Regions from separate parts of the Caballeronia jiangsuensis genome, predicted to be linked through region 1. Evidence: riboswitches for the same ligand, from Rfam matches in the RefSeq annotation. Region 1 holds a riboswitch; the other holds the start of a gene.
What was found. A riboswitch is a leader RNA that binds a small molecule or an ion and turns the genes downstream of it on or off. The one in region 1 is predicted to bind glycine.

Region 1 (15,891 bases):
GTCACGACGCCCTGATACCCGATCATCGCGAGTGCGTGAAAGAACTGCGAAAAGTCGATCGTCCCCGATCCGAGATACCCACGATTGCTCTCCCCGATATGCACATACCCGAGCCGCTTCCCGCACTCCAGCACCGGCTGCATGAAATCCGATTCCTCGATATTCATGTGATACGTATCGAGATGCACGACGACATTCGGCGCGTTCACTTCGTCGATCAGCGCGAGCGCCTGCGACGCCGTGTTCAGCAAATTGCTCTCATAGCGATTCACCACTTCGAGCCCGAGCGTCACATTCTTCTTCTGCGCAAATTCGGCGATACGCTTGAGCGAATCCACCGCATTGCGGCGGCCCTGCTTCGTGACGGGCGCGGAATACTTCGCCATCGCGCCGTAGAGAATGCCGCCGAAATAACCGCCGCCCAGTTCCGAAGTAATCGTGATGCCTTCCTCCAACAACGCGACACCTCGCGCGACCGTCGCGGCATCTTCGCTCGAAACGTCCGCATCGAAAGTCAGTCCGCGCGAGCAGCCGATATCCAGCCCGTGCTCCTGCAAAAGATCGCGCGTCAACGCGAGATCCATCACCTTCGGCCCGTGCAGCGAAAGCTCGACCAGATCGAAACCGGCGGCCCTGGTCTGGCTGATCACCTTGCGTGTCGATTCCGGCGTCAGATCGCCCTCCCACACCAGTGCATGTACGCCAAGCTTGTTCATCGTGCGACTCCCTCCGATGCGGTCACGCGCCTGCGGAACCGTGTTTTGGAAATGCCGTTGGCCCACGCCCAACGGATGAGCATCACCACCAGCAGGAACACGCCCCACAACGCGGTGGCGAGATGTTGATTCGCGCCGAGCAGATTCAATCCCGACGCGATCACCTGAAGAATCACCAGCGCGATGACGACCGGCACCACGCGTCCGAATCCGCCGAACGGATCGACGCGTCCAAGGAAGCACGCCAGCACGGAGATCAGCAGAAACGCCTCGCCATGACCCACGCGCACCGAATTGAACTGCGCCGCCATCACGACGCCCGCGACGCCGCACATCAGTCCGGACAACATGTAGATGCGCGTGACCGCGCGTGTCGTCGCGATGCCGGAATAGCGCGTCGCTTCGAGATTTGAGCCGATCATGCGCGTGGCGAAGCCGAGCCGCGAACGCGTCATCACGACATGCCACAGCACCGCGCAGCCGATGAAAATCCACAGCGGAATCGGCACGCCGAGAAACACGCCGTTGCCCATCTCGCGCACGAACGGCGGAAAGCCCGAGATATCGCCGCCGCGCGTGAGGAATTCGCCGAGGCCGCGCAGGAAGATCATCATCGAGAGCGAGACGAGAATCGGGCTCGCGCCGGTTCGCGCGATCACCGCGCCCATCACCCAGCCCGATGCCGCGCCCGTCGCCAGCGCGGCGGCGATGCCGAGCAGGATCGCGAGCGCGCCCGCGTCCGCGCCGCCGTGCGTGTGCAGCACATAGGCCATCGCGAGGCCCGAGATGTTGGCCGTGAACGTCACCGCGAGATTGAAGCCGCCGGAGATCAGCGGCATCAGCATGGCGAGCGTGAAGAAGCCGAGCTCGGGCAACTGGAACGCGACCGATACGAACGTGCTCGCGGTGAAGAAGCGATCGGACGCGAAGCTCATCGCGACGATCACGATGACGAGAAAGCCGAGCAGCCCGGCGACATCGGCGGGAACGAGCGGTTGGGACGAGCGCGTTTTCATGACGAAGCCCTGCCGCCTGCCGGCGCGAAACGCGATCCCACGAGCTTCGCGAAGCCGCCGCTCGACAAGGTGATCGCGACGAGAATGATCGCGCCGATGATCATCTTGAACGCATACGGCGAGATGCCGAGCAGATTCAGCCCGTTCGCGGTGATCGCGGTGAGCAGAATGCCGAGGATCGCGCCGAGTATCGTGCCGCGTCCGCCGCCGAGACGCGCGCCGCCCAGAACCACCGCCGCGAGCACATCGAGCTCCCGGCCGTACAGCGCGTTGGGCACCACTTCCTGCACGTAGTGCGCCTGCATCAGTCCCGCGATGCCCGCCATCATGCCGAGCCAGCCGAACGCGATGTAATGCATCGCGCCGATGTTCACGCCCACGCGCCGCGCCGCCTCGGGGTTGTCGCCCATCGCGTAGAGCTGGCGGCCCGTGGTCGTGCGGCGCAGCAGGAACCATGTCGCCGCGACCATCGCGACCATCACCGCGACGGGCAGCGCGAGATTCGCCGCGCCGCTCGCGGTATCGAAATGCACGATCGACACGCGATCGACCCACCAGTCCGGCAGATCGTAGATCGACACGCCGCCCGTCAGAAACATGAGGCCGCCGAAGAACACGTTGAACGTGGCGATCGTCACGACGATCGAGACGATCTTGAAGCGATAGATGATGGTCGCGTTGAACGCGCCGAGCAGAAATCCGAAGCACGCCGCGGCGATGAAGCCGAGCGCCCAGTTGCCGCCGCCGAGCCGTATCACGGTCAGCGCGGTCAGATACTGCGCGACCGACGCCCCCACGGCGAACGAAATGTCGATGCCGCCCGCGATCAGCACAACCAGCAATCCCACCGCGAAGATGATGTTGACCGAGCTCTGGTTGAGCAGATCGAACAGGTTCGACAGCGTGAGGAACGTCGATGTCGTGAGGCTCAGGCCGATCATCATCACGGCGATCACGAGGATCAGCAGCGCCTCGATCGAACCGATCCCGAATTTGCGCAGATCAGGCATGGACGTCTCGCTCGATGTGTTCCATGGTCGTCGCGCCCGGCACATACTCCCCGACGACGCGGCCGTCGCGCATGTGCAAAATGCGATCCGAGTTGAAATAGACCTCGGGAATTTCGTCGGAGATGAGCAGGATCGCCATGCCGAGCGCCGCCAGCTTGTGGATGATCGCGAAGATGCCGGCGCGCGCGCCCACGTCCACGCCGACAGTCGGTGAATCCAGGATCAGCAGCTTCGGGTTCGTCGCCAGCCATTTAGCGAGCACGATGCGTTGCTGGTTGCCGCCCGATAGCGTCGAGACCGCATCGTCCGGCTTGCCGATCTTCACCGCGAGTTGCGCGATCCAGTCCGCGATCAGGTCGTTGCGCTTGCGCGAAGAAATCAGATGCGTCGCGTCCAGAAGATGGTCGAGCACCGCGGCGACCGTGTTGTCGCCGATCGATTGCGGCTGCACCAGTCCGAGCGAAAGTCGATCCTCGGACACATACGCGATGCCTTTGCGGATCGCATCGCGATTCGAGCGCAGTGCGATCTCTCTGCCTTCGATATGCATCGATCCGGCGCGCGGCCGCGTCATGCCGAACAACGACAATGCAAGCTCCGTGCGTCCCGCGCCCAGTCGTCCCGTCATGCCCAGAATTTCGCCTCGGCGGATTACGAACGAGATATCAGCGTATTCGCGGCCACGCGACAATCCCCGCACGTCCAGCACGACTGGCGCCGCGGAAAGGTCCGTCTTGCGCACTTCGTAATCGAAGGTGCGGCCCGTCATCAGTTCCGTGAGACGGGTCTGCGTCATCCCTTCGGTCGGAAACGTGCCGACGTACTGACCATCGCGCAGCACGGTCACGCGCGTGCAGACTTCGAGCACTTCCGCGAGCCGGTGACTCACGAACACCACCGCGATGCCGTCCGCCGACAGGCGGCGCACGATCGCGAGCAGCGCCTCGGTCTCGGCGTGGCTCAGCGATGCCGTCGGCTCATCCATGAACACGAGGCGCGCATCACGCACGAGCGCCCGCGCGATGGCGACGATCTGGCGCTGCGCGATCGACAGCGAACGCACCGACCGGTTCAGATCGATGCCGACGCCGAGCCGCGCGAGAATCCTGCGCGCCGCCTCTTTCATCTTCCCGTAATTGACGAAGCGCGGACGCCCGCCGAGGTTCTGCTCGAACGCGATATTCTCCGCGACGGTCATCTCCGGAAAGAGCGCGAGATCCTGCCAGATGACCTGAATGCCGAGCTCGCGCGCCCGCGCCGGATCGAGACCTTCGATCGACTCGCCGTCCATCAGCATCACCGCGCCCGGCTCCGGCTGATACACGCCGTTGATGATCTTGATGATGGTGCTCTTGCCGCAGCCGTTCTCGCCCGCGAGACACAGCACTTCGCCGGGCATGACGTCGAACTTCACGGCCTTCAGCGCCTTCACGCCGCCGAACACCTTGGAGATGTTGTCGAGCGCAAGCAAAGGCGTGCGGTCAGGTTCGGCGGCGGCGGCTTCGCGCATCATGCAACGCTCAGAGGCCCGACTTCGCGAGTTCGTCGACGGTCTTCTCGTTGAGATCGACCAGCTGATCGACGATCAGGTTGTGGCCATCGGGATGCACGACGCCGAGACCCGGAATGTTCGTGCCGTCCTTGATCGGCTGACCTTTCGCGACCATCGTGCCGAGCGTCACGAAGACTTCGCCGGCCTGCGCCGGATTCCACATGTAGCCGCCGGTCAGCACGCCGTCGTGAACGAGACGGCGGCCCTGCCCCGGCGAGAACGGACCGAGCACGAGCACTTTGCCCTTCATCTGCTTTTCCTGGACCGCGCGCGCGGCGCCGATCGGCCCTTGGCTGCCGAACGCGAGAATCGCCCTCAGATTCGGATGCGCGCGCATCAGATCGAGCGCGGTCTTGCGCGATGCATCGACGTCTTCCGCGACGCCGTACCGGTCGCCGACGAGCGTCATGCCCGGATAGTTGGCCTTGATGTACGCGATGGCCGCATCGGCCCATGCGTTATGCAGCGGCACCGTCAGCGAGCCGACGAACACCGCGTATTCGCCCTTGCCGCCGAGCGCTTCGCCCAGACGCTTCGCGTACGCCTCGCCGAAGCCCTTGACCGACGCGAGTTCGAAGTCCCAGTCGGCGTTCTTCTGCTTGGGCGATTCGTGCGTGATGACCTTGATGCCGGCCGCGCGGGCGCGCTGCAACACGGGTTCGAGCACTTCGGCATCGTTGGGCACGACGCCGATCACATCGACCTTCTGCGCGATGAGATCTTCGATCGCGCGCACCTGCAGCGCCGGATCGGCGCTCGTCGGGCCCACCATGAACGCCTTCACGCCGAGTTGCTCGGCGCGCTTCTTGATGCCGGCGTCCATCGCGTTGAACCACGGAATGCCGCCGATCTTCACGACGACACCGATGACCGGCTTGTCGGGCGACGCCGAGGCCATGCCGATTGCCAACGCGAATGCGGCCACGCCTGCACACAACGAGCGAATCATATTCTTGGACATGTCTCCTCCGGAGGACATCCGCACACATCGAGCAGACGCCCAGTTGAGTGATCGGAATTCCAGATGCGCCGGTGTCTGGACGAATGACGCTAAATCCATTCAGCAACCCGGTTCGGCGTATGCTGAATCTATTCAGCAACAGGGTCGACTCGGACAAACCCTAGTTCGGTTCCGTCTTTCGGACAGGCTACCGTCTGGGAAAACACACGCGGTTGGAGCGAAGCCCGATGGTCAGCAATACCCCCGGAAAGAAGTCGACGATCTACGACATCGCGAAGGCGACGGGATCGTCGACGGCCACAGTGAGCATGGTGCTGAACGGCACCTGGACGCGTTATCGCATCAAGGAGGAGACGGCGAACCGGATTCTGGAGAGCGCGCGCACGCTCGGCTACAACGTCAACATGAAGGCGCGCGGGCTGCGGCTGTCGCGATCGGGGCTCGCGGGCATGGTGCTGCCGCACTACCGCAACCGCTTTTTCGCGGGCCTCGCGCAGACTTTCGAGGATCAGGCGCGCAGCCGCGGTCTGTGTCCGATCGTGGTCGGCACGCAGCGCGATCCCGCTGTCGAAGTGAGCGTCACCGAGACGCTGCTGTCACAGCGAGTCGAACTGCTGTTCATCGCCGGCGTGCGCAATCCGGCGCCGCTCAACGCGCTGTGCTCGGCGGCTGGCGTGCCGTCGATCAACGTCGATCTGCCCGGCGACGGCGCGCCTTCGGTCGTGTCGGACAATCGCAGCGGCGCGCGCGCGATCACCGATGTGCTGATCGACAAGCTCATCGCGCGCGGCGAATCTCCGGACGAACTGATTCTGCTCGGCGGCGTGGCAGGCGAATACGCGACCGAGACGCGCATCGCGGGCTTTCGCGATGCGTTCGAAGCACGGCGCATCGCGCCCGCGTCCGATGCCGTCGAATGCTGCGGCTACAACGCCGCGTCCGCGAGACGCGCGCTCGCGGTCCGCCACGAGAAGCTCGGCCGGTTGCCATCGGGCTTGCTGATGAACTCGATCACCGCCTTCGAAGGTCTCGTGCAGTTCACATCGACGTTATCGCCCGATGCGTGGAAATCGGCGGTCGTCGGCTGCTTCGACTGGGACCCGTTCGCCGCGCATTTGTCCTTCGACGTGACGATGCTGCGTCAGGACGTGCAGACGATCATCTCGGAAGCGTTCGCACTCGCCGATCACTACGATCCCGCCGATCGCTCCGTCGTGCTCGTGCCGACGGGCTTCGGCAAGATGTTCGAGGAAGCCGATCAGACGAAGGAATTCGATCGCTGAGCCTTTAGCCGCCCGCCGCCGCGCGCTCGATCGCGGCGATGTCGATCTTCTTCATCGTCATCATCGCGTCCATCGCGCGTCTCGCGGCTTCGCGATCGGGGCCGCTGAAAATCTCGAGCATCCGCTTCGGCGTGATCTGCCATGAAAAACCCCAGCGATCCTTGCACCAGCCGCACCGACTTTCCTCGCCGCCATTGCCGACGATCGCGTTCCAGTAGCGATCGGTCTCTTCCGCGTTGGCGGTATGCACCATGAAGCTCACCGCTTCGTTCGGCTTGAAGTTGGGGCCGCCGTTCAGTCCGAGGAAGCGCTGGCCGAGGACGGTGAACTCGACGGTCAGCTCCGGCCCCTGCCCCACGCCCGGCTTCGCGGACGCATGGCCCGCGCCGACGCGGCTATCGGGAAAGGTGGCGGCGTAAAACTCCGCCGCTTCACGGGCATTACCGTCGAACCACAGGCAATTGACGAGTTCGGCCATTGCGCGCTCCTTCGGACAGTGAACAGTGCGCCGACGATATCACGCCGGCGTATTCACCCTCACCTGCGACGATGCGCCGACATGCACGCGCTTCGAAGGCAGGCGCTGCGACACCGTTTCCGCGACGATCTCAGCCGTCGCGGCCGACAACGTCCAGCCGAGATGCCCGTGCCCGGTGTTGTAGAACACGCCCGGACGCTTGCCCTGCCCGACCTTCGGCAGCATGCTCGGCAACATCGGGCGCAGGCCGCTCCACGGAATCACGCGTGCGGTCGATACATCGGGGAAATGACGCCGCGTCCATTCGACGAGCGGCGCGATGCGATCCGCGCGGATATCGCGATTGAAGCCGTTCAGCTCCGCCGTGCCCGCCACGCGGAAACGGTCCGCGCCGAGCCGGCTCGTGACGATTTTCGCGCGGTCGTCGAGCAGGCTGACCCACGGCGCGTGATCGCGGCTGCGCGCGTCGTCGAGGCAGACGGTGATCGAATAGCCCTTGACCGGATAGACGTTGAGATGATCGCCCGCCATCGATGCGAACGCACGGCTGCCGACGCCCGCGCAGATCACGATGCCGTCGAACTGGAGCGCCTGCGTCTCGCCCGCGTGCTCGACGCTCAGCGCGAGCCGCCCCGCCTGTTCGTCGATCGATGTCACCGACGTGTCGTAGCGGAACTCGACGCCGTGCCGTGCGCATGCATCCGCGAGTCCGCGCGTGAACTTGTGGATGTCGCCGGTGGAATCGGACGGCGTGAAGAAGCCGCCATGAAACGCACCGCGCAGGGTCGGCTCGATCGATGCGATCTCTTCCGGCGTCACCGCGTGACGGTCGAGGCCCGCGCCGGTCAGGATCTCGTTCACTTTGGATGCGGCGTCGAACTCCTTGCGGCTCGCGTAGAAATGCAGGATGCCGCGCCGTTCGAGATCGAAGTCGATTTTCTCGTCCCGCGCGATGCGAAACAGATGCTCGCGCGCCGCGATCGCAAGACGCACGGTCTCGGCCGTATTCGCACGATAGTTCGGAATCTGCCGCAGGAACTCGCCCATCCAGCTGTACTTGTGCCAGCCCGGCCGCGGATTCATGAGGAGAGGCGCGTCGCGCGTGAACATCCACTTCAGGCCTTTCAGCACGGTGGCGCGGCTGTTCCACACTTCGGCATTGCTCGCCGACAGTTGCCCGCCATTGGCGAAGGACGTTTCCATCGCCGCATAGCGATGACGTTCGATGACGGTGACGTGAAAACCGCGCTGCGCAAGGGCGTAAGCGGTCGTGACGCCGGTGATCCCGGCGCCGATGATGGCGATTCGTGACATGACATGATCCAGATTGATTGAGCATCGCCGGCCTTGGCCACATGCCGCAGCCGGCACCGATGCCCCATCTGTCCATGTACCTGAGAGTTTCGCCCGCGTGCCACCCGACGTTCACGTCGGCAACCGGGGCTCCCCTTCGGTGGGCGCGCAAAGGCGCCGCTCTCCAGATGTTCCAGCGCGCACGGTCCTTTTGCCTGAGAGTTTCCGGGGCGGTTGCTCCGTCGGCGTCGTCGCGAGGACGAACTCTTCCGTGACGCTTTGTCGAACGCTTGCACAATACCGGTACGAAATGCGCATGGCAAGCCCCCGTCAGCACGTTGACAGATCGCCGCCCTCGCCCTCAGACTCCCGTCGTCCGTTATTCGCTGCTCAAAAGATGCCGTCTTCCCAGTTGTCCGTCTATTTTTTCGCCCAGGCCGCGGTGATCGTGCTCGCGAGCCAGCTCGTCGGCAGGCTCGCGCAGCGCGTCGGTCAGCCGCAAGTAGTCGGCGAGATGATCGCGGGCGTGCTGCTCGGCCCTTCGCTCTTCGGGATGCTGCTGCCGCACTGGCAGCAGGCGCTCTTTCCCAAGGCGACGATGGGCATGCTCTACGTCGCCGCGCAGCTCGGCGTCGGGCTCTACATGTTTCTCGTCGGCACGGAGTTTCGCGCGGACCATTTCCGCGCCCGCGCTAAAAGCGCGATGAGCGTGTCGATCGCGGGCATCGTCGCGCCGTTCGCGCTCGCGTTCGCGCTGACGCCGTGGCTGCACACGATCCCCGGTCTCTTCGCGGAGAAGGTGCGGCTTTACGAGGCGTCGCTCTTTCTCGGCGCGGCGATCGCGATCACCGCGTTTCCGATGCTCGCGCGCATCATCCACGAACGCGGGCTGACCGGCACGTCGCTCGGCACGCTCGCGCTCACCGCAGGCGCATTCGACGACGCCGCCGCGTGGTGCATCCTCGCGATCGTGCTCGCGAGCTTCGGCGGCTCGTGGATGGGCGCGTATGCGGCGATCGGCGGCGGCGCGGCTTTCGCGCTCTTCATGATCTTCGCCGGCGGCAAGTTGCTGCGCCGGCTCGCGGCCGGATTGAATCCGCACGCGCCGTTGCCCACGAGCGTGCTCGCCACCGTGCTGGCGCTGTTCTCGCTCTGCGCATTCGCGATGGACGCCATCGGCATTCATGCAGTCTTTGGCGGCTTTCTGCTCGGCGTCGCGCTGCCGCGCGGCCCGCTGACGGAAAAGCTGCGCGACATGCTGCAGCCCTTCGTCGTCGTGTTTCTGCTGCCGATGTTCTTCACCTACTCGGGCCTCAACACGCGGCTCGACATGCTGATGGACCCGGCCATCATGCTCGCGGCCGTGGCGATTCTGCTGGCGTCGTTCGGCGGCAAGGGCATCGCATGCTGGGCGGCCGCGCGCGCGAACGGCGAGCCTTCCGGCGACGCGATGGCCATCGGCGCGCTGATGAACGCGCGCGGGCTGATGGAGCTCATCATCATCAACATCGGCCTTGCGGCGGGCGTGATCCTGCCCGGACTGTTTTCGATCCTCGTGCTGATGGCCGTGCTCAGCACGCTGATGGCCACGCCGCTCTTCAACTGGATCGTGCGCCGCGATGCGGCGCTGCGCTCGGCCATCGCGCGTTAGCTGATGAAAGCGCGGGCTTAGAATAGCGGGATCCACACGTATCTCGTCTAGCCCATCATGCGCTCCTGGCGACTCGACCGCGTCTCCTCGAACGGGCAGCTGGATCTCAGCCGCGCGACGGAGCTTGTATCGTCGATCGGCAGCGAGGATTCCAACGCGCTCGCCGCCGAAGTGCTGAAGCTGCTCGGCGACGTCGCCGCGATTTCGCAATGCACGATCTTCGCGTATGAATTCGGCAACCGGCCGCGCACGGTGTCGGTGGCGGATCATCGCGGCGGACGTTTCCTGCGCGATGTCGCCGACACTTACGCGCGCCATTTCTACGCGCTCGACGGCAATCAGAAGATCGTTTCCTCGGCGCGCAACGAGAAGCCCGGCTCCATGCTCGTGCTGCATCGGCAGACGAGCGAGGATATCGCCAACGAGGCGTATCGCGCGGCGTGCTATCACCAGCCGAACGTATCGGACCGCGTGTCGCTGCTCGTGCAGCCGGGCGCGGATCTGTGGCTCTCCGTGAACCTGTATCGCGACACGCGCTTCGGCAATTACCACCCGCGCGAGATCGCGTTGATCGAAGCGATGGCGCCGCTCATCGCGCACGCGGCGAAGCATCATTACGCGATCTGCGGGCAGCGCGACATGCCGATCTCGCATCTCATGCTCGCGCGCGTGCGCGGCCTGTGCCCCGAACTCTCCAAGCGCGAACTCGACGTGCTGACCGGCGTGCTCGAAGGCCGCACCGCGCAGGAAATCGGCGATGCGATGGGCATCAAGGCGACGAGCGTCGTCACGTATCAGAAGCGCGCGTACCGCAGGCTCGGCATTTCGAGCCAGCGGCAACTGTTCGCGCTGTGCATCGGGCCGGGCAAGGTCTGACAACTCTTCGAACGTATCCGTGTTTTCCCCGATCCGCTGACGGCCTCGCGCTGTACCCAAATTGAGGACAGGCGGCCCGATCCCGCGCTTCATACTCCGACGCATCAGATGTCCGACAGAGCGACACGACCGGAGACGACAGCATGGAATCCACCCGCGCAAGCGGCGCATTGAACGCGACGCCCATACCCCGCACGCACGAACAACCGGTGATCGCGAAAGTCTCGCGGCATCTGCTGTGGTTCCTCTTCGTGCTGTTCTTCTTCTCGTTTCTGGACCGCATCAACATCGGCTTCGCGGGCCTGACGATGATGAAGGACCTCGGCCTCACGAGCACGCAATTCGGGCTCGCGACGACGCTCTTCTATGTCGCCTACATCGCGTTCGGCATTCCGAGCAACATCGTGCTCGCGCGCATCGGCGCACGCCGCTGGATCGGCACGATCATGATCGCGTGGGGCCTCGCTTCGACGGCCACGATGTTCGCGACGAGCCCCACGTCGCTCTATGTATTGCGCGTGCTGGTCGGCGTCACGGAGGCGGGTTTTCTGCCCGGCATCCTGCTCTACCTCACGTACTGGTTTCCCGGCGCATACCGTGCGCGCGCCAATGCGCTTTTCATGATCGCGATGCCCGTGACCGCGGCGGTCGGCTCGGCGCTTTCCGGCTTCATTCTCGGGCTCGACGGCACGCTCGGCCTGAAGGGCTGGCAATGGCTCTTTCTGCTGGAAGGCTTGCCGTCGGCGCTGCTCGGCCTCGTCGTGTATCGCTATCTCGACGACAGTCCCGCCACCGCGCGCTGGCTCGATGCCGACGAAAAACGCGCGCTCGCCGCCACGCTCGCATCGGAACATTCCGGCGACGCGAACACGCCGACGCAGCATGCACGAGGCGCGGGCATCGTCGCGGAACTGCTTTCGCCGACCGTGGTGAAGTTCGCGATCGCGTACTTCTGCCTCGTGAACACCCTCGCGATGGTCGCCGTATGGACGCCGCTCATCGTCAAGAGCTTCAGCGCCGATGCGAGCAACCGCACGATCGGCCTGCTCGCGGCGATTCCGCAGATCTGCACGATCGTCGCGATGATCGTCTGGGGCCGCCGCTCGGATCGCAAGCAGGAGCGCAAATGGCACCTGATGCTGCCGATGCTCTTCTCCGCCGCGGGCTGGCTCTGCACCGCATGTTCGACGAACCCAGCGTTGCGCATGCTCGGCGTGTGCCTCGCGTCGGCGGGCTCGTATACGGCGATGTCGATCTTCTGGACCACGCCCGATCACGCATTGAGCTTCAAAGCGCGCGCCATCGGCATCGCGGTGATCAATGCGACCGGCAACATCAGTTCGGCGCTCAATCCGCTGATCGTCGGCTGGCTGAAGGACGCGACGCACAGCTTCACGTCGGGGCTGATCTATTCGGCGATATTGCTCGCGCTCGGCGCGCTCGTCGTGACGATGTTGCCGATCACGCAAAACAAAGCACAAGCCGTCTAAGGAATCACGCAAGGAGCACTGGATGAACAAGCCATTCAAGCCGTATCCGTTCACGGCGAAAAAGTATGCGGCGCGCGTTCCGGCGCTGGAAAAAGGCGTCGATGTGAAACGTCATGACGTGACGATCGTCGGCGGCGGCCCGGTCGGGCTCGCGGTCGCGCTCGGCCTCGCGAATCATGGCGTGCGCTCGGTGCTGATCGAAGCGGACGATTCCGTGTGTCACGGCAGCCGCGCGATCTGCATCTCGCGGCGCAGCCTGGAGATCATCGAACGCCTGGGCGCGCTCGACGGTTTTCTGAAAACCGGCCTGCCGTGGACGGGTGGCCGAAGCTTCTATCGCGACACGGAAGTGCTGCATTTCACGATGCCGCAGGACGAAAACCAGAAGCTGCCGCCGATGGTCAACCTCGCGCAATATCACATCGAACAGTTTCTGCTCGATGCCGCCGAGAAGCGCGCCGAGCTCATCGATATTCGCTGGCAGACACGCGTGAAATCGATCGACGCGCGCGACGATGGCGCGACGCTGCAACTCACGACACCCGATGGCGATTACGCGCTGGAAACCGAGTGGGTCGTCGCGAGCGACGGCGGCCGCAGCACGATACGCGAAGCGCTCGGTCTTCAACTCAAGGGCACGAGTTATGAAGGCCGTTATGTGATCGTCGATATCGAACTCGAAAGCGAGCGGCCGACGGAGCGGCTCGCGTACTTCGATCCATCGTCGAATCCGGGCTCGACCGTGCTCGTGCACAAACAGCCCGACAACGTATGGCGCATCGACTATCAACTACGCGACGGCGAAGATGCCGACGAAGCCGTGAAGCCCGATAACGTCATCCCGCGCCTGCAAAGCCTGCTCGACATGATGGGCGAAACGGGCGCATGGTCGCCGATCTGGATCACGATCTACAAGGCCAATGCGCTGACGCTGGAACGCTATCGCCATCGGCGCGTGATGTTCGCGGGCGACGCTGCGCATCTCGTGCCGATCTTCGGCGTGCGCGGCGCGAACTCCGGTATCGACGATGCCGACAACATCGCGTGGAAGCTCGCGCTCGTCGTGAAGGGACTCGCGTCCGATACGCTGCTCGACAGCTATTCGGACGAGCGCGTCGCCGCCACGCACGAGAATCTGAGCTACGGCACGAAGAGCACGGAGTTCATGGCGCCGCCTTCGTTCGCATTCGATCTGATGCGCACGGCGGTGCTGAGTCTCGCGGCTAGGCATCCCGAAGTGCGCTCGCTGATCAATCCGCGGCAGACCTCGGCGATCACATATGCGACCTCGCCACTGAACATCGCCGATCGCGATGTGTTCGCATCGGGGCCCGTTCCCGGCGCGGTGCTGGCGGAGTATCCGGTGACGATCGTGGAGGCCGGGCATGGACGCGAAGCGCATCTGACCGATCTCGCCGGCCCGAGCTTTACCGCGCTGTGCTTTACAGATGATGGCGCTTTGCCCGCCGCATTCGCGACGCTCGCGCACGCGTTGCGCGCGAGCGGATTGCCGTTCAGGGCGGTGCCGTTGAGCGCGCATCTTCATCCGCGAGCGCAGGGCGTGCACGCATGGGATCACACGGGCCGCATCTTCGAGCGTTACGACGCGCGGCCCGGCACTGTGTATTTGCTGCGGCCCGATGGCCACGTGCTCGGCCGCTGGCGCGATGCGCAACCAGACGACATCGAAGCGGCGATCGCACGCGCGCTGTCCGCATCAACCGATTGAACGAGGGAGAAGATCATGAACGATGCAGAACTCGACGCCGTCTACACGCGCCTGTGCAAAACGATGACGCAACTCGGCGAAGCGAAGGCATCGCTTTTTCTCGCGCGCTTTGCCTTGCTTGCGATCGGCGAGATGAACGATCCGGACGCGTCGCTCAAGTTGATCGTAGAAGCGAGCGACGGGATCGCAGATTGATTCGCGAAGAAAGAGCGTCGTGCCGACCAGCCTCGACACGACGCTCGTACCAGACGGCCGTCAACGTCGCATGAGGCCCATCACCAGCGTCACGAGGAAGATGACGAGGAATATGAAGAATAGAATCTTCGCGATGCTCGCTGCGCCTGCCGCGATGCCGCCGAACCCGAGGGCGGCGGCGATGATCGCGATAATGAAAAAGACCAACGCGTAATACAACATGATGTTATGTCCCTCCGGTTCAGATCCGCCGCGCGCCCCATGTCGCGGACAGTGGACTAGCTTAAGCAAGCAGTATTCCTTACCGGATGGAGCATAGCTTTTTCCCGTGATATCCTTGCTCCGTCCTGCATACGCCATCAAACCTGCATCACGCCGCGAGCGCGGATCATCCGCTTTTTACACGGTCGTCAAGAAGACTCGTCACCTGCCGTTAATTAAAAAAAGGGACGTGAAAGCTGAAACGACGTGTTTGACGCTCGTTCGCGCGCTGTTCCGCGTTATCGAATGGTCATGCATTTTGGGCACCATTCCAGCGGAGCACTTCCCGATAAAAGGGCCATGCTCGCATGGTTGACGATCTGCGGTTCAAGGTCGATCGCTTCGCCATCTTGAGGATCAAGACATCGCGCGGGCATCCCACCACCGGAGCACGAACAGAGACACGTTCGGATGCCATTTCTTCCGACGATAGATTGACGGGCGCCGCCCTCGCGGTCCCACTGGGAAAGAATTGATGAAACCGGCAAGGAATTCGCTGCGGTCACGTGTTGGCCGATATATCGCGTATGGTGTGATCGCAGCCACGCTCGTGGCGGGCGTGGGCTTCCTGCATTGGCGCCATGAGTTGCGTGCCGCGCAATCGCAGTCCACCGCGCTCGCAGGTGTCGCCAATCAGATGCGCCATGACGCATCGGCGTGGACGCATCGGGAAAAGGACGCATCGGAAATGCTGACCGATATCCGCGACAGAAACGTCGCGACGATCGGCGTAAGTCCGGATGCGATTCTCGTGTCCACGATGAAGGGCGAGAAGTACTACGTCGCCGACCATAACGGCGCGTTCTCCAATGCGCTGCTGCTCGGCGATATGAAGCCCGGCGCGAGCTCGCCTTATCAACTCGTCTGGCTGCCCGACGCCGACGTGCGAACGGGCGTGGCGCGCTGGAGCGAAATGTTCGATCGTTCGCGCGACATCCTGAGCCTTCTGCTGCCGCTCTTGATGCTCGGCGGCATTCTCTGGTTCATGCGTCGCGAGATGCGGGGCGGCGCGCAGTTGCTCGGCGAGTCGCCGACGCTGCGTTTCGACGACGTCATCGGCGCGGGCGAAGCGAAAGCCGCGCTCACGGATGTGCGCGCGTGGTTGACCGAGCCCGCACAATTTACCGGCATGGGCGTGCGCGCACCGTGCGGCATTCTGATGACGGGTGGCCCAGGCGTCGGCAAGACGCGCCTCGCGCAAGCGCTCGCGGGCGAATGCGGCGCGAACTTCATCGCGATCACGGGCAGCTATTTCAGCGCGAAGTATTACGGCGTCGGCATCCAGAAGGTGAAGCATCTGTTCGAACTCGCGCGCAAGAACGCGCCGACCGTGATCTTCATCGATGAAGCCGATGGCCTCGGCAAGCGCACCGATACCGG
Region 2 (15,891 bases), on a different contig from region 1:
TTTCAGATCGGCCGGGATGCTCATTGGATGCTCCTTGCGTGGTTCTTTCGTGAGTTGCTTGATCGGAGGGAACGGGCGCGACGGCGTTATGAAAGCTCGACCAACACACGGCCGTTGCGCACGAACGGAAGTTTTACCACGCGCGCCGGAAGTTGCTTGTCGCGGATGACGACCTGCACCGTGTCCCCGACGGCAACGCCCGTCGGCACGCGCGCGAACGCGATGGATTCCTGCATCGAAGGCGAAAAAGTGCCGCTCGTGATCTCGCCGTCGCCGTGTTGCGTGACGACTTTCTGATGCGCGCGCAGCACGCCGCCCGCCTTGCCGTTTTCCTTGATCAGCACGAGCCCGACGAAATTCGCCTTCGAGCCGTTCGCTTCGAGCGCGTTGCGGCCGACGAAATCGCGTTCCGTTTTCAGATCGACGGTCCATGCGAGGCCGGCGTCGAGCGGCGAGACGTTCTCGTCCATGTCCTGGCCGTACAGATTCATGCCGGCTTCGAGGCGCAGCGTATCGCGCGCGCCGAGGCCTGCGGGCTTCACGCCCGCGGCGGCGAGCGCGTTCCACAACGCCTCGACCTGCGTCGCCGGAACGACGATCTCGAAACCGTCCTCGCCGGTGTAGCCGGTGCGCGCAAGCATCAGCTCGCCATATTGCGTCGACGGGAAAACGGCCGCGTTGAACGGCTTGATCGATTCGGTTTGCGCGCGCGTGTCCGGCAGCACTTGCCAGGTCTTTTCGCGCGCGTTCGGGCCTTGAACGGCGATGATCGCGAGATCGCGGCGCGGTGTGATCGAAAGATTGAATTTGCCTTCGGCATTCAACTGCCCGAACCAGGCGATGTCCTTCTCCGCCGTGCCAGCGTTCACGACGACGCGGATATTCGTTTCGGAGAAGTAGTAGACGATCAGATCGTCGATCACGCCGCCGTTGTCGTTGAGCAGGCACGAGTAGAGCGCCTTGCCCGGCGTCGTGAGCTTGTCGACGTTATTGGCGATTGCGTGCTTGAAGAATTCGCGGACGGCGTCGCCCTCGAAATCGACGACGCGCATATGCGACACGTCGAACATGCCGGCGTCGGTGCGCACCGCGCGATGCTCGTCGATCTGCGAACCGTAGTTGACGGGCATGTCCCAGCCGCCGAAATCGACCATGCGCGCGTTGAGCGCGAGGTGGGCGGCGTGCAGGGGCGTGTGTTGGAGTTCGGTCATCGGGGCCTCGGTTCGCGAAACAAAAAAGGCCACGCAGCGCACATTTCGCCTGGCCGGATGCGCCTTCGTGCTGCCTGATGCAGCGCGCAAGGCGCATGCCGCGAAGCGGTTGCGATGCGTGACCCCTCTGTCCTCGGTACCTGAGAGATTGCGCGAACCATCGGCGTGACTGATGGTTCATCGCGCGCCCCTTCGGTGGGCAACTGGCTTCATGCTGAAGCCGCTGCCGCTCTCCAGAGTGCGAGGAAACGAATTCCTCGACGCAGTCGGTCCATTTGCCTGAGAGTTTGCGGGTGTGCCCCTTCGGCGGCGCGGTCTTCGCTGCATGAACGAAACCACGCGCTCTCCCGACGCGTGCGGCAGAATTTACGCGACCGAATTGGGGTTGTCAAACGGATTCGGGCGCGTCTGATTGCATTAAAAACTGCGTTACTGTTGCTACCTTGTTCGGTCCGAGACTGTGAATGCACCTCAACGAGGCCCGCTGCTAACTTGCCCACTTGCCCGAAAAAAAAGGCCCACCTCGTGACTCATCAGTATCGATCGCCGTATTCCCTATCGAAATCCTGATACTCGGGCAAGCGCCTGACTTGGCCGTGCATCGGTTCCTCCGCGTGACAACGAACACAAAGAACTTCAAGATTTTCCTCGCGATTGTCATGTTTAAGTCCATTGCGATGGTGAACATGAAGGAACCGTGAAGCTGACTGATCGAGTTCACGGTTGCATCGCTCGCACTTATATTTTCGCTTTCGCCTGATTTCTTCTGAGATCCGCTGCCAATCAAAGGGATACGTATTCAAGGGCGCTGTTGCGGCTGGTTGAGCCGAATCTTTGCTCAACAGATCACGAGGATATTGCTTGAAAAAATCAGACAATTTGAAACCGTTCACCGATTCACGTCTGTCATCGTGCCGCATGTTTATTTTGAAGCCGTTCCAGCCAATTCGGTCAAGGCAGTTCTGACACACCTTCAATGGAACCATCTCCCGACGCGTGGAACAGCCATCCCCGTTGATGATGTTCACATGAAACATCCCGGTTTCCGCATTTGATACCACGTATCTTCCGAATCGATTCGCCCTTTTCATATTCTCGAGCGTTCGACAATATGCGAGATGATAGCGGGGTAACGTCTCTTCTCCGTTAATGACGGAGATGTCTCGAATATAGATCAAAACTCGGTACCCACTGTACTCCAGCGTACCATCGCGTAGTTCGCTAAATTGATCTGCTCCTACATCTACGCCACCATTCTGGAGTTGATCGAACAAAGGAATCTTGATTCGAGCGGCTTGCCACTTCGGGCCAAACGGACCGATGAGTGTCGCCTCCATGCGTTCACGAAGGGAATTGAACGACTCCCACTTTAAAAAATCTGGTAATTCTCGATTCATCTTGGCTGAAGCTCTTTAGCAATCGAATCCATTTTCTCGCTGGCATTCGTTACGATACGAAACTCAACTCGTTGATCGTTGAGTTGGGCATTAACGAATTTTCCCGCGGATAACAACGGACGCGATGAAGACAAGCCGTTTGCCGTCACATGCTGAATCAACCATTTTTTTCCGACGAGCTCGCCGACAGCGATAACAAAAATTCCAGCGTGCTGCGCGTGCGCGCTTGAGAAAGCTCCATATTTTTGAAGTAGGCCATTGTCTCATCAGTGGTTCCGCTCCATACTGCACTGGTATGGCCTTCGATGCGAACTTCCTTAACCGCATCGACATACTGCCTTGAAGTAAGCAGCGCGAGATAGCGAGGGAAAAATTTGGCCAATACGACTTTGAATTGAGGTCGCAATTCTGCAGATCCCGTGGTAAAAAGAACAGCGGGATCTTTGAATCGAATGGTCATATCTCCCAAGATTTCGGCATTCCATTGCTTCAGATCTTTTGCGAATTCACTTTGAAGGGCTAACTCCATATCGCGCTTGGTCTTCTCATATTCCTTTACGACCAAAGTAGTTGTCCGCTCGACTCGAAGCATGAACGCCGCCGTCAAAAGCAAAAATACCATCATTAAGCCGGTCATTAGATCGGCCATCGGAATCCAGTAAGTTTGGTTGCCGCGCTCTTCTTTCATTCTTCACGAACCCCTGCCTAAGCGAACGAGTTCCTGCAGACGCTCGGTAAGAGGCGTGTAGTCTGCAACAAATTTTTCGGACAGTGACCCAAGCTGCCGACCTAATGATTGCAAGCTCTTCGATAATTCCTCGTGCAGGGCTTTATCGAGCGCGACAACGCTTTGTCGAATTGCTTCGGTTGAGCGGCTGAGACTATCGTTGAGTTCGGTCTGAGACTTGCGTAGCGTTTCGCTGAGCAGCTGCTTCATCTCCGTCGACGCAGCTGCAAATTGGACGCCGAAATTATCCAGGATATCGGCAACCACAGAGTGCACTTTTGCAGCACTCTGTTTCATCGCTTCGGACATTTCATCGATCGTCTGAGCGAACTGAGGCGTGACATCCTTCATTTGTATCAACACTTCAGCTAGGGATCGCTGAGACTCGTCAATCGCTTTATGCTGCGACGAAAGCCTGATCAACGTACTTTCCAATGCGTCCGCCGTAGAGGTGAATTTCGAAGCTTTGTCAACAAATACCCCGAGCGAGCGCGCCACGCCTCCCAACTCTTCGGCTGCTCTTTTTTGCTGAACTTGTAAGTCGTCGAGCTCATCCTTATATTGCTGCTGCCACACGACAAGCTTTTCCACTGCTGCGTTTAAGTGCTTGAAATTTTCTCCAAATTGATCATTGATCTGTCAATCGTGGCCAATTTCGGCGTATCGCCCGATTGGGGAATGGGCTTCTTCTGAAAAAAGTGCCGAGCGCGTAAAATCAACGAACCGAGTACACCGCAGACGGACGCCCAAAACGCGGTTTTTACTCCATCAAGCAATTGAGGCACGCTATCCGAGACATTCGTCGGATCGAATTTCAGCAGAGCCATCGCGATGCCCAAGAAGCAGCCGGAAATGCCAACCGTTGTTAATATCTCAGGGCCGTACGCAATCGCAAAATTGTCGAATTTTATACAGGCAAAGAAGAGGGTCAGAAGTATAATCGCCAACATGAAGGCGATTGTGACCTTGTCTGAAAACAAAGCCACATACCAATTGCCGGCATGGGCATTCGAAGCTGCCGTCACGCCCAAGATGATAAGTGCTATCTTAGATCGCATCGTTGAGTTAAAACTATTCAGTTTAAATATCGCTCATTCGAAGTGTTCGAGCAAATTCGTCAAAGAGTGCCAGACGATAGCCGCTATTTGAGAACACTGAGTCCTTGCGACCAGCATAATAGCTTTAAATCATCGGCAGGTCTAAAGAATCAGCCGTTTAGGATTTTTCTCAATCAAATGTCGACGGATTCGCGAGAGGGGCGAGATTTCAGTCATTTCCTCTGCGCACAGGTTCTTAGTCTTCTCCGCTGCCATGGTCAGCCGGTATTTAGCCGTTCCGCTGGAACGGCACACTCCGCCCTTCCCTATCACTCTGAATCGCCAGCTCGATAATCGTCATCGTATCGACCGCGTCCTGCGGCGAAACCGGAAAAGGCTTGCCGTCCTGAATCGACGCCGCCAGCGCGCGATAAAACTCGACATACGCGCCATCTTTCGTGGCGAATTCATGACGCAGATCGTGATCGCCATCGACTTCGCGCAGCACGCCCGGCGGATTCTTCGCAAACTCCGGATTGCCCGGCCGCATGCCGGAACGCAACTGATCTTCCTGCGTATCGAGCCCGTTCTTCACATAGCTGCCGCGCGTACCGTGGATCGCGAAACGCGGCGGCTCCAGCGCCGCGAGCGCGCTTGCGTGCAGGATCACTTCCTTGTCCTCGTAACCGAGCACAAGATGCACGTAATCCGGCGCGTGCGCGTGATCGCGATGCGCCTTCACGAACCCCGTCACCGTCTGCGGCGCGCCGAAGAGCGTCAGCGCCTGATCGATCAGATGCGGCCCCAGATCAAACAGCAGGCCGCCGCCGCGCTCCGCTTCCTCACGCCAGCGCTGCGGCACTTTCGGACGAAAACGGTCGAAATGCGATTCGTAATGCGTGACGCGCCCGAGCCGCCCGCTTTCGACGAGCGCGCGCACCGTCATAAAATCGCCGTCCCAGCGGCGATTGTGGAACGGCGCGAACACGAGCCCTTTCTGCTGCGCGAGATCGGCTAGCGTGCGGGCATCGCGTGCGGAAAGCGTGACCGGCTTGTCGACGACCACATGCTTGCCCGCCGACAACGCGCGGTGCGCGAGATCGAAGTGTGTGTCGTTCGGCGTCGCCACGACGACGCATTCGAGGCCGTCGATGGCGAGCAGCGCATCGAAGTCCGCGACGATCTGCGCGTTCGGATAATCCGCGGCCGCGCGTTCGGCCTGGCTCGTCGCGATGGCCGTGACTTCCGCCCGTCCGCAGTGCTCGATGACGGGCGCGTGAAACGTCGCGCCGGCGAGGCCGTAGCCCATCACGCCGACTTTCAGTGCTGTGCTCATGCGGGCATCGTCCTGTCGTGAATTCGATCGGATATTGTGGCACGAACAGGGGCCGGAACCGCGCCGCCGCTATCGTGTTAACATCGCGCTCTCCTCCGCGCGCAGGTTTTCAGCTAAGCGCGCCCGAACTCCAGAAGCCCAAAACGATGTCCGCTGGTCTGAACGCCGCGCAAAGCGAAGCCGTGCGCTATCTCGATGGTCCCTGTCTCGTGCTCGCCGGCGCGGGCAGCGGCAAGACACGCGTGATCACGCAGAAGATCGCGCATCTGATCGAAGGACGCGGCTTCGAGCCGAAGCACATCGCCGCGCTCACTTTCACGAACAAGGCCGCGCTCGAAATGCGCGAGCGCACCGCGAAGCTGCTCGAAGGCAAGACGCTCACCACGCCCGGCAAGGAAGGCCGCAAGATTCCCGTCAATCAATTGACGATCTGCACCTTCCACTCGCTCGGCGTGCAGATCATGCGGCAGGAAGCGGAACATGTCGGACTGAAGCCACAGTTCTCGATCATGGATTCGGACGACTGCTTCGGCATGGTGCAGGAACAGCTCGGCACGACCGACAAAGGCTTGATCCGCAAGATCCAGTCGATCATCTCGCTATGGAAGAACGCGATGGTGTCGCCGGATCAGGCGTCCGTGCTCGCGAACAACGAGGACGAGCATCAGGCGGCGATCGTCTTTCGCAGCTACGCGGCGACGCTGCACGCGTATCAGGCGCTTGATTTCGACGATCTGATCCTGCGTCCCGCACAACTTTTCGCCGAGAACGAGCAGGTGCGCGACAAGTGGCAGAACCGCCTGCGTTATCTGCTGATCGACGAATATCAGGACACCAACGCCTGTCAGTACGAATTGCTGAAGCAGCTCGCCGGCCCGCGCGCGGCGTTCACGGCCGTCGGCGACGACGATCAGGCCATCTACGGCTGGCGCGGCGCGACGCTCGAAAACCTCGCGCAGCTCGGCAAGGATTTTCCGAAGCTGCACGTCGTCAAGCTGGAGCAAAACTATCGCTCGACGGTGCGCATTTTGACGGCGGCGAACAACGTCGTCGCGAACAATCCGAAGCTGTTCGAGAAGAAGCTGTGGTCCGAGCACGGCATGGGCGACACGATCACCGTCACCGGCTGCAACGACGAAGAGCACGAGGCCGAGTCCGTGGTGTTCCGGCTGTCGGCGCACAAGTTCGAGCGGCGCACGCAGTTTCGCGATTACGCCATTCTTTATCGCGGCAACTTTCAGGCGCGCATCTTCGAGCAGGTGTTGCGCCGCGAGCGCATTCCTTATGTGCTGTCGGGCGGGCAGTCGTTCTTCGACAAGGCGGAGATCAAGGATCTCATCGCGTATCTGCGTCTGATCGCCAATCCCGACGACGATCCCGCGTTCATCCGCGCGATCACGACTCCGCGGCGCGGCGTCGGCAACACGACGCTCGAAGCGCTCGGCGCGTTCGCGGGCGCGGCGAAGGTGTCGCTGTTCGAAGCGGTGTTCATGGGCGGCATCGAGGCGCGTCTGTCGGCGCGGCAGGTCGAGCCGCTACGCACGTTCTGCGAATGGATTCGCCGGCTGTCGGACCGCGCGGCGCGCGATCCGGCGACCGAAGTGCTCGACGACATGATGGAAGCCATCCACTACGAGTCGTATCTCTACGATGCCTACGACGAGCGGCAGGCGCAGTCGAAGTGGCAGAACGTGCTCGAGTTTCTCGAATGGTTGAAGCGCAAGGGCACGAAGCCGGAAGCCGCGCCGGGCGCGGAGCAGACAGGCTACGACACCGCCGACGGTTTCGCCGATGAAGGCAAGAACCTGCTCGGCCTGATCCAGACCGTCGCGCTGATGTCGATGCTCGAAGGCAAGGAAGAAGATCCGGATGCGGTGCGGCTGTCGACGGTGCATGCGTCGAAGGGACTGGAGTATCCGCACGTGTTTCTGGTGGGCGTGGAAGAAGGGATCATGCCGCATCGCGGCAGCTCGGACGATGACGCGCCCGTCGACGATTCGCGCATCGAGGAAGAACGCCGGCTGATGTATGTCGCGATCACGCGGGCGCAGCGCAGTCTGCATCTGAACTGGTGCAAGAAGAGAAAGCGCGCGCGTGAGACCGTGGTGTGCGAGCCGTCGCGCTTCATCCCCGAGATGCTGCTCGACGACGCACCGCCACCGACGGCCGAGGAGAAGCCGTTGTCGCCAAAAGACCGGATGGCGATGCTCAAGGCGATGTTGCAGAAGACCTGATGCTTTCGCTTTCTTCGCGCTTCAAAATGAAAAACCCTGCGCCGCTTGAACCGACGCAGGGTTTTTTCATTGCACGCGGGAACGTTACTTCGCCGCGTTCACCATGTAATCGACCGCGGCCTTCACATCCGCATCCGGTGCGTTCGATCCGCCCTTCGGCGGCATCGCGCCTTTGCCGTGCAATGCGTAGTTGTAGACGGTGTCCATCGGCTCTTTCAGGCGCGGCGCCCATGCGGCCTTGTCGCCGAACTTCGGCGCGTTGAGCACGCCGGCCGCGTGACATGCCTGGCAAACTTGCTCGTATAGCGCCTTGCCGGCTTGAGCCGCATCCGCGCTTTGGCCGCCCGCTGCCGGTGCAGCAGCCTGCGGCACCGATGCCAGCGCCGCGACGGCTGCTGCCGCCTGGGCGTTTTCATTCGCGCTCGCGCCGGCCGGTGCCGCAGCCCCCGATGCGCCCGCGCTCGCCGCCGCACCCGATGCGGGTTGCGCTGGTTCCGCCAGTTTGCCGCCGCTGCCGTTGGCCATATAGACGACCGCGCGCGCGATTTCGAAGTCGCTGTAATCGTCGGGACTGGTGCCGCCGCGTGCGGGCATCGCGCCCTTGCCGTTGAGCGCGTTGTGCAGGAGCGTGTCGTAGCCTTCACCGATACGCGGCGCCCATGCGCCGGCATCGCCGAACTTGGGTGCGCCAGCGGTGCCCGCTGCGTGACAGGCGGAGCACACGGCCTTGAAGACTTCCTCGCCGGACTTGTAGACGCGCGGCGCGTTGGCGTCGCGGATATCGACCTGCGCGGCGGGCGCGATGCGCTCGTTCACCGACTGCTCGATGTCCGTGCCCGCGCCGGTACGCGTCGAGTTGTTCACATAAACCGCGAGCAGGATGATGATGGCGACCGGGATGCCGAATCCCGCGATGATCGCGGCGATGAGTTGTCCGGGCGTCTTGATCGGGGCTCCGTGGGGTGCTTCGCTCATGCTTGTCTCGTCTCCCGTTTTTTGGTGTGAGTCGGTTCAGTGACAGCGTGACAGCTACCGCATTGCGCTTGGGCGCGCCTGGGGAAAGGCACGGTCGATTATAGACGGAACGCTTAACTGTCGGCGCGAGGTGGCTGTGGCGGCAGTGCGGGCGTTTACCCGAATCGTGTGATGCGTCCAACCCCGGGCGATGGACGAAGTCACGGAAAACAGGTATTCTCTCGGATTCGTTGGGCCTTGCAGCAGCCGTTTGTCTTTTGGCGCTTCCCTCACGCAAGGCCTCTCCCCGATGCGCCCGTAGCTCAATGGATAGAGTACTGCCCTCCGAAGGCAGGGGTTGCTGGTTCGATCCCAGCCGGGCGCGCCAATCCTTCTCCGCGACGCGCGATCATTCGGCTTCCGCGAGAATCGTCCCCCACCCGAACCCCATCCCCGCCAGCCACCTCCGGTAAGCCACCGCCATCCGATCACACCGCTGATGCAACTCCGCATCGAGATCGAGCGGCAGACGCCGAGGCCATTGCGACTCGACGATCGGCGTGTCCTGCATCAGTATTTCCATATTGAAGTCGTAAAGCGCCTGATCCGAATGCGTCGCGTCGTCCTCATGAATCGACACAAGCCACGCGCGCGTTTCCGTCTGCGTCACCGGCGACGCCGCCAGCATGATATGCAGCGCACCCTGTCCGCCCGACGCCATCTTCGTGAGACTCGCGATCAACGGCCGCTTCACGCGATACACATAATCGATCATCGCGCCGCCGCCCTGTCCAGGAATCCCCGCGGGTTGCCAGTACCGGCACTGCCGCGCCTCCAGTCCGCCATCGGAAGTCTGCACGACTTCATAATCCGGCACTTCCGTATGCGCGTCCTCGCCCAGAATCCCCACATGCACGAACGAAAAGTGCGCCATATCGAGAAAATTTTCGACGACGCGCGGCGCCGATGACCTCACCGTCTGCGGCGCGAGATTGATGCGCCGGCCACCGGGAATCGCGGCTTCGGGAAAGAAGTCGAGCGCGTAGGCCGGCTCGCCGAAGCACATCCACACGACGCCGTACTTCTCCTCGCTGACGAACGTCGTCGCGCAGGCACGTTTCGGAGGACGCAAAGATGGATTCGATGGAATCCGCAAACACTGCCCTTCGATGTCGTAACGCCAGCCGTGATACGGGCACACGATCTGATCGCGCATCACGTGCCCGAGCGACAACTGCGCGCCCCGATGCGGACAGTAATCGCGCCACACATGCGCCGCGCCGATACTGTCGCGCCACACGACAATCCGCTCATCGGCCACGACGAACCCGCGCGCGCCGCCTTCGGGAACGTCTTCGCTATTGCAGACCGGCAGCCATTCGCCGGCCAGAGAAATGGATTCGTCGCGCATCACGGTGAATCGGAAATAGAAGTGCGAAAGCCGTTATTACACGAAACACAGCGTCTTCGCAAAACGTTGCAAAATAGCGGATCGCTCGCTCGGCGCAATTCGATACCACGCCATAAAGCCGATGCCACGCGACGGGGCCGCAGTACACGACAGCAAGATAAAAGAAAGAAATCACCATCCAGGGGTTCAGTATGGAGCAGGCGCATCAACCGGCACGCCGGCCTTATGCCTTCGCATGGTCCGAGCACCGGAATCCCGAGCGCGAGCAGGCCACGCTGCGGGTCTGGATGGGAGCGGCAGTTCTTCTGGCCTACGGCATCTTCGCGTGGCTCCGGCCTTCCTACGATGCACTCGCGGTCGCGCGTCTCATCGCGCTCTACGTGTCTTACGGTGCGGCCACGCTGCTGATCGTCAGCCGCATGAGCACGCCGTCGGAGAAGCGTCTCACGGTCACGACCATCGTCGATCAAACGCTGCTCGGGCTCGCGCTTGCAGCGGGCGGCGCGATTGCGCTGCCGCTCATCTGGGTGATGTTCTGGTTTCTGATCGGCTCGGGATGCCGTTACGGCAAGCGCACGCTCGCGGTGTCGTGCGCGACGGCGCTTATCGTCGTGATGGCGCTCGGCGTCTGGCAGCCGTGGTGGCGCGCCAATCTTCCCGCCGCGATCGGGCTCGGTTTGAGCGTGCTGGGCGCATCGGTGTATTTGAGCGTACTCGTCGATCGCCTCGGCAATGCGAATCGCGATCTCGCGCGTCAGGCATCGACCGATCCGCTCACGGGCCTGTCCAACCGATACGCGCTCGAACGGATCGTCGATCGTGCGATGACCGCGCGCGAAACCGATGGCGACGATGCCACCGCGCTCCTTCTCATCGATCTCGACGGCTTCAAGGAAGTGAACGATACCTACGGTCACGCGGTCGGCGACATGCTGCTGCAAGCCTTCGCGCAATCGCTCGCGAAGCGCATGCGCAAGTCCGACACCATCGCGCGTCTGGGCGGCGACGAGTTCGTCGTGCTCGCGCATCAGGTGCGCGACCGCGCGGCGGTGCTATCGGTGGCCGACAGCATTCACTCGATTCTCGACGCGATGACATCGGTGCAGGAGCGGCCGGTGTCGGTATCGGCGAGCATCGGCGCGTGTCTGCTTTCGAGCGCGACGAGCGCGCAGCAGTCCGGCATCACCGCCGTGCTGCGCGCCGCCGATCGTGCGATGTATCGCGCGAAAAGTCTCGGCGAAGGGAAAACGGTCTTCGCCGAAACGCGCGACTTCGAAACGAGCTGAATCAGGCCTCGACGCTCGTCCACGCCTGCTCGCGCAGCTTCGTGCGCAGACGTGCGACCGCCTGGCTGTGCAGCTGGCACACGCGCGATTCGCTCACTTCCATTACCGCGCCGATTTCGCGCAGGTTCAGGCCGCGTTCGTAGTAGAGGCTCATCAGCAGCTTCTCGCGCTCGGGCAGCTTGTCGATCGCTTCGATCAGCGCGCCGCGCAGGCTGTCGTCGAGCAGCGCCGAAAGCGGATCCGAGCGATCGACGCAATAGCGGTCGAGGAACGGCTCGTCGTCGGCGGAGCGGTCGAAGTCTTCGTAGTAGATCAGCTGGCTGCCGTGCAGATCCTGGAGCATCGACTGATACTCGTCGAGCGGCATCTTCATGTGCTCGGCGATCTCCGTCTCGCTCGCGGAGCGGCCGAGGTTCTGCTCGACCTTATGCACCGCCGATTCCACTTCGCGCGACGTCTTGCGCATGCTGCGCGGCAGCCAGTCGTTGGCGCGCAGCTCGTCGAGCATCGCGCCGCGAATGCGCTGGCTCGCGTAGGTTTCGAATTGCGCGCCTTGATCTTCCTTGTAGCGGCTCGCCGCGTCCAGCAGACCGATCATGCCGGCCTGGATGAGATCGTCGAGATCGACGCTCGCCGGCATCTTGGCGACGAGCTGAAGCCCCAGCCGACGAACGAGCGGCGCATATTTCGTCAGGACGTCCGACTGTGAGAGTTTGCCTTGGGCGTTATACATCATGGTCACCTATCTTGATCACATCGACGCCGTGCTGCTCATTGCAAAGTCGTGAAGCGCGGCCACACGATGCGCCGCCTCCCGCCCGCCCTGTTCAGAGTCGCCAACCGGAATTCGCGCGTCTGGCTGGCCGTTCGCCGCGCGCATGTACGGCGCGGGGCGCATCGGCCAGTGGAGGAGCTCCGCCGCGATCGCGCGGTAGTCGCGTGCCGCGGCCGTGGCCGGGAACGCTTCGACTGCGCAGCGTGAGAGTTCCTTTGCCCGAGCGACGCGCGCATCCTCGGACACATACCCTGCCTGCACGAGCGACACGGCCAGATACCGGCTCGCGACGCCCGACAGGTTGTCGAACGCGACCGCCGCGTCAGCCGGGTTCTGCACGTGATTGATGAGCACGCGGAACTGGCCGATCGCATGGGCGTAGTGCAGGCGCTTCATGCACGCATACGCCTCGGTGATCGCCGACGCGGCCACCCGCGTCACGATGAGAAAGTCATGCGCCTGTGCCGCGAGCGTCGACAGCGCGCCGTGACGGTCCAGTTGCGCATCGATCAAAACGATGTCGGCCGGACCATCGAGCAATGCGCGGCACTGCGCGGCGTCGTGGCTGATGCGCTCGTCGCGCGGTGCGGCGATCTGCGAGAAGCCGAACGGCGTGCGCTCGACGACATCGGCGAGCGCGCGGCGGCCGGACATCACCGCGGCGAGCGTGCCTGCATCGGACAAACCCAGCATGCGGCTCACCGATCCCGCGTCCTGATGCTCGTCGATCACGAGCACATCCTTGCCGTGCACGGACAGCGCCGCGCCGAGATTCACCACCGCCGACGTGCACCCGATGCCCGCCGGCCCGCCCGCAACCGCCACCACGCGCGAACCGGCACGCGTGAGCAGCCGTCGCAGACCTTCCGCCTGGTCGAGCACGAACTTATCCAAAGTGCACCCCATGCAGTTCGGTCGTGGCGCGCGCGGACAATGCGGAGAGCAGCGCCGGCACTTCTTCGTCCTGCGGCACGAACGGCGAGCCGTCGCGGGGAATGCAGAATGCGCTCTTGATGAGAAAACGCTTGGTCGCGACGTACAGGTTCTCCGGCACCTTCTGGCCGGTCGACACGTAATGCACCGGCAGCTTGTAGCGGATGACCGTATCGAGCACGCCGCCGAGATTCGTCGCTTCGTCGAGCTTGGTCAGGATGCAGCCCGCGAGCGGCGGCTGATCCGCGGCGCTCTTGTATGCCTGCACGACTTCGTTGAGCGTGTCGCCGTGGCTCGTCGCGTTGAGCAGCAGGATGCGCTGCACCGGATGACCCGCGCCGCACAGCATCGCGATCTGATCCGAGACCATGCGGTCGCGCTGGCTCATGCCGATCGTGTCGATCAGCACGATATGTTTGTTGCGCAGCTCGGAAAGCGCGAGCTGCAGGTCGGCGGCGTCCTTCACCGCGTGAACCGACACGCCGAGAATCTTGCCGAAGATGCGCAGTTGCTCGTGCGCGCCGATCCGGTAGCTGTCGGTCGTAAGCAGCGCGACCTTGCTCGCGCCGAAGCGCATCACGCAGCGCGCCGCGAGCTTCGCGGTGGTCGTCGTCTTGCCGACGCCCGTCGGGCCCATCAGCGCGAACACGCCGCCGCGTTCCATCAGCGCATCTTCGCTATCCATCACCGGGATGTTCGATTCGAGCACTTCCTGCACCCATTCGAGCGCGCCTTCCACGCTTTCCATCTCCGGCATGTTGTCCACCATCATGCGGACGAGTTGCGCGGAGAAACCGGCGGCGAAGAGACGCTTGGTCAGCGCGCCGCCCGTCGGGTTGCGGCGCTGGCGCTCGCCCCAGAGCAGACCGGAGAAGTGCTCTTCCATCATCGAGCGCATCGACGAAAGCTCGTTCATCACCGTTTCGTTGACGACCTGCTCCATGCGTGCGCGGATCGCTTCCGTCACGACCGCCGCCGCGTTCGCCGGCAGACCTTCGAAGGCGCCTTCCTGCGCAGCCGGCGCGGTGCTCGCCGCCGGTGCTTCGGCGTGCGGCGCGCTCGCGTTGATCTTCTGCGCGGCGCGGCGTGCGGCGACCTGCGCGGCTTCGCGTGCCCAGTCGGGCGTTTCGACCTTCGATTGAACGCGCGCCTGAGCGATGGCTTCCGCGCGGTTCGCTTGCGCATGCGCTTGCTGGCGAATCGCGTACTTGCCTGCTTCCGGCGTTCTGTCGGCGCGCGTCTCTTGCGCGGCGACAGGAACCGGCACGCCCATACCGCGAGCGATCGCGGCGGACGCCGTCAGCGGTCGGTTCGACGGCATCGTCGCCTGCTGCGCGATGCGCTTCGCGTGCTCGATCAGCCACGGATTCGAGTCGGCCATCGTGCGCGGCGCTTCTTCGTCGGATGCGGCTTCGTGTTCGTGCGCGAAATCGTCTTCATCGTCGGCGTCGGTGTTTGCGCCGAAGACCGACGAAAACACGTCGCCGCTCGCGTAGGGATTCGCGGCGGATTGCTTAGCCGGCAGCGCGGCGGCCGCGGCAGCCAGCGCGGCGCGCGACGAGCCCGCCGAGCGCACGGCCTGTTCCTTCGCGGCCGGCGAGATCGACGCGATATCGCTGTCCGCGACGCCGACGATCTCCACGGAACCATCATCCAGCGTGCGATTGGACAGCACCACGGCATCGGGGCCGAGCGCTTCACGAACCTGGCGCAATGCGTCGCGGCTGTTCGCGCCGATGAATTTACGAATGTTCAAACTTGCCCCCGATGAGGTGAAACTGCGATCTTTGCGAGGCGGACCCGCTTGGCTCGTTGCCGTGTCCGCTTTTCAGTGAAGCCATTATTGCGAACTCCACCCTTTCTCCATCGCTGGATAAGGGGCGAGAAAAAGGGGTATTTCGGCTGATGGAAATGCCGCGGGCGGCGCGAACAGGTCGCGCGCGCCGGGAAAAAATTCCGCTTTGCTTCTGGCCGCGTGCTCGCCCGACGGCGTAAGCTTTAGGGCAATTCGCTCACGGTCCGGCCCGCATCCACGACGGTCCGGACACTCACAGGAGAGTTCTTCGCATGGCGTCCGCTGTCCCCTCCGCGCAATCCGCTTCTCCCGACAATCAAACTACCGGCGCGCGTCTTCTCGTCGATGCGCTCGTGCATCACGGCGTCGAGCGCGTGTTCTGCGTGCCCGGCGAGAGCTTTCTCGCCGTGCTCGATTCCCTGCACGACGAAACCTCGCAGATTCAGACGATCGTCTGCCGCCACGAGGCGGGCGCGGCGAACATGGCCGAAGCGGTCGGCAAGCTGACGGGCAAACCGGGCGTCGCGATCGTCACGCGCGGGCCGGGCGCGACGCACGCGTCGATCGGCGTGCACACCGCGTTTCAGGATTCGACGCCGATGATCCTGCTCATCGGCCAATGCGCGCGGGATCACATGGACCGCGAGGCGTTTCAGGAAATCGACTATCGGCGCATGTTCGGGCAGATGGCGAAATGGGTCGCGCAGATCGACGATCCGCGCCGCGTGCCGGAGTACATGAGCCACGCGTTTCACACAGCGACCTCGGGCCGTCCGGGTCCGGTCGTGCTCGCGC

Region 2: linked by a shared signal. The riboswitch ahead of gcvT (glycine cleavage system aminomethyltransferase GcvT) and the one ahead of PQR08_RS11370 (D-amino acid dehydrogenase) in region 1 are both predicted to bind glycine.

What each region holds. Positions count from the first base shown of each region.
Region 1 is NZ_JAQQDB010000008.1:222,175-238,065, reverse strand. Features, by position in the region: gene PQR08_RS11405 (sugar phosphate isomerase/epimerase family protein) at 1-716, opposite strand, end outside; gene PQR08_RS11400 (ABC transporter permease) at 713-1,732, opposite strand; gene PQR08_RS11395 (ABC transporter permease) at 1,729-2,742, opposite strand; gene PQR08_RS11390 (sugar ABC transporter ATP-binding protein) at 2,735-4,255, opposite strand; gene PQR08_RS11385 (substrate-binding domain-containing protein) at 4,263-5,255, opposite strand; gene PQR08_RS11380 (substrate-binding domain-containing protein) at 5,483-6,538, shown strand; gene PQR08_RS11375 (VOC family protein) at 6,543-7,016, opposite strand; gene PQR08_RS11370 (D-amino acid dehydrogenase) at 7,056-8,330, opposite strand; glycine riboswitch at 8,396-8,500, opposite strand; glycine riboswitch at 8,503-8,591, opposite strand; gene PQR08_RS11365 (cation:proton antiporter) at 8,707-9,960, shown strand; gene PQR08_RS11360 (helix-turn-helix transcriptional regulator) at 10,018-10,836, shown strand; gene PQR08_RS11355 (MFS transporter) at 10,980-12,326, shown strand; gene PQR08_RS11350 (FAD-dependent oxidoreductase) at 12,349-14,055, shown strand; gene PQR08_RS11345 (hypothetical protein) at 14,071-14,250, shown strand; gene PQR08_RS11340 (DUF1328 family protein) at 14,311-14,472, opposite strand; gene PQR08_RS11335 (AAA family ATPase) at 14,987-15,891, shown strand, end outside.
Region 2 is NZ_JAQQDB010000011.1:157,613-173,503, reverse strand. Features, by position in the region: gene gcvH (glycine cleavage system protein GcvH) at 1-24, opposite strand, end outside; gene gcvT (glycine cleavage system aminomethyltransferase GcvT) at 87-1,211, opposite strand; glycine riboswitch at 1,329-1,458, opposite strand; glycine riboswitch at 1,469-1,571, opposite strand; gene PQR08_RS14180 (HNH endonuclease) at 1,745-2,608, opposite strand; gene PQR08_RS14175 (OmpA/MotB family protein) at 2,766-3,296, opposite strand; gene PQR08_RS14170 (hypothetical protein) at 3,300-3,926, opposite strand; gene PQR08_RS14165 (hypothetical protein) at 3,935-4,366, opposite strand; gene PQR08_RS14160 (oxidoreductase) at 4,662-5,708, opposite strand; gene PQR08_RS14155 (UvrD-helicase domain-containing protein) at 5,855-7,942, shown strand; gene PQR08_RS14150 (c-type cytochrome) at 8,027-8,917, opposite strand; tRNA gene PQR08_RS14145 (tRNA-Arg) at 9,209-9,284, shown strand; gene PQR08_RS14140 (Rieske 2Fe-2S domain-containing protein) at 9,306-10,307, opposite strand; gene PQR08_RS14135 (diguanylate cyclase) at 10,499-11,593, shown strand; gene PQR08_RS14130 (RNA polymerase sigma factor FliA) at 11,595-12,329, opposite strand; gene PQR08_RS14125 (MinD/ParA family ATP-binding protein) at 12,345-13,262, opposite strand; gene flhF (flagellar biosynthesis GTPase FlhF) at 13,255-15,057, opposite strand; gene PQR08_RS14115 (thiamine pyrophosphate-binding protein) at 15,369-15,891, shown strand, end outside.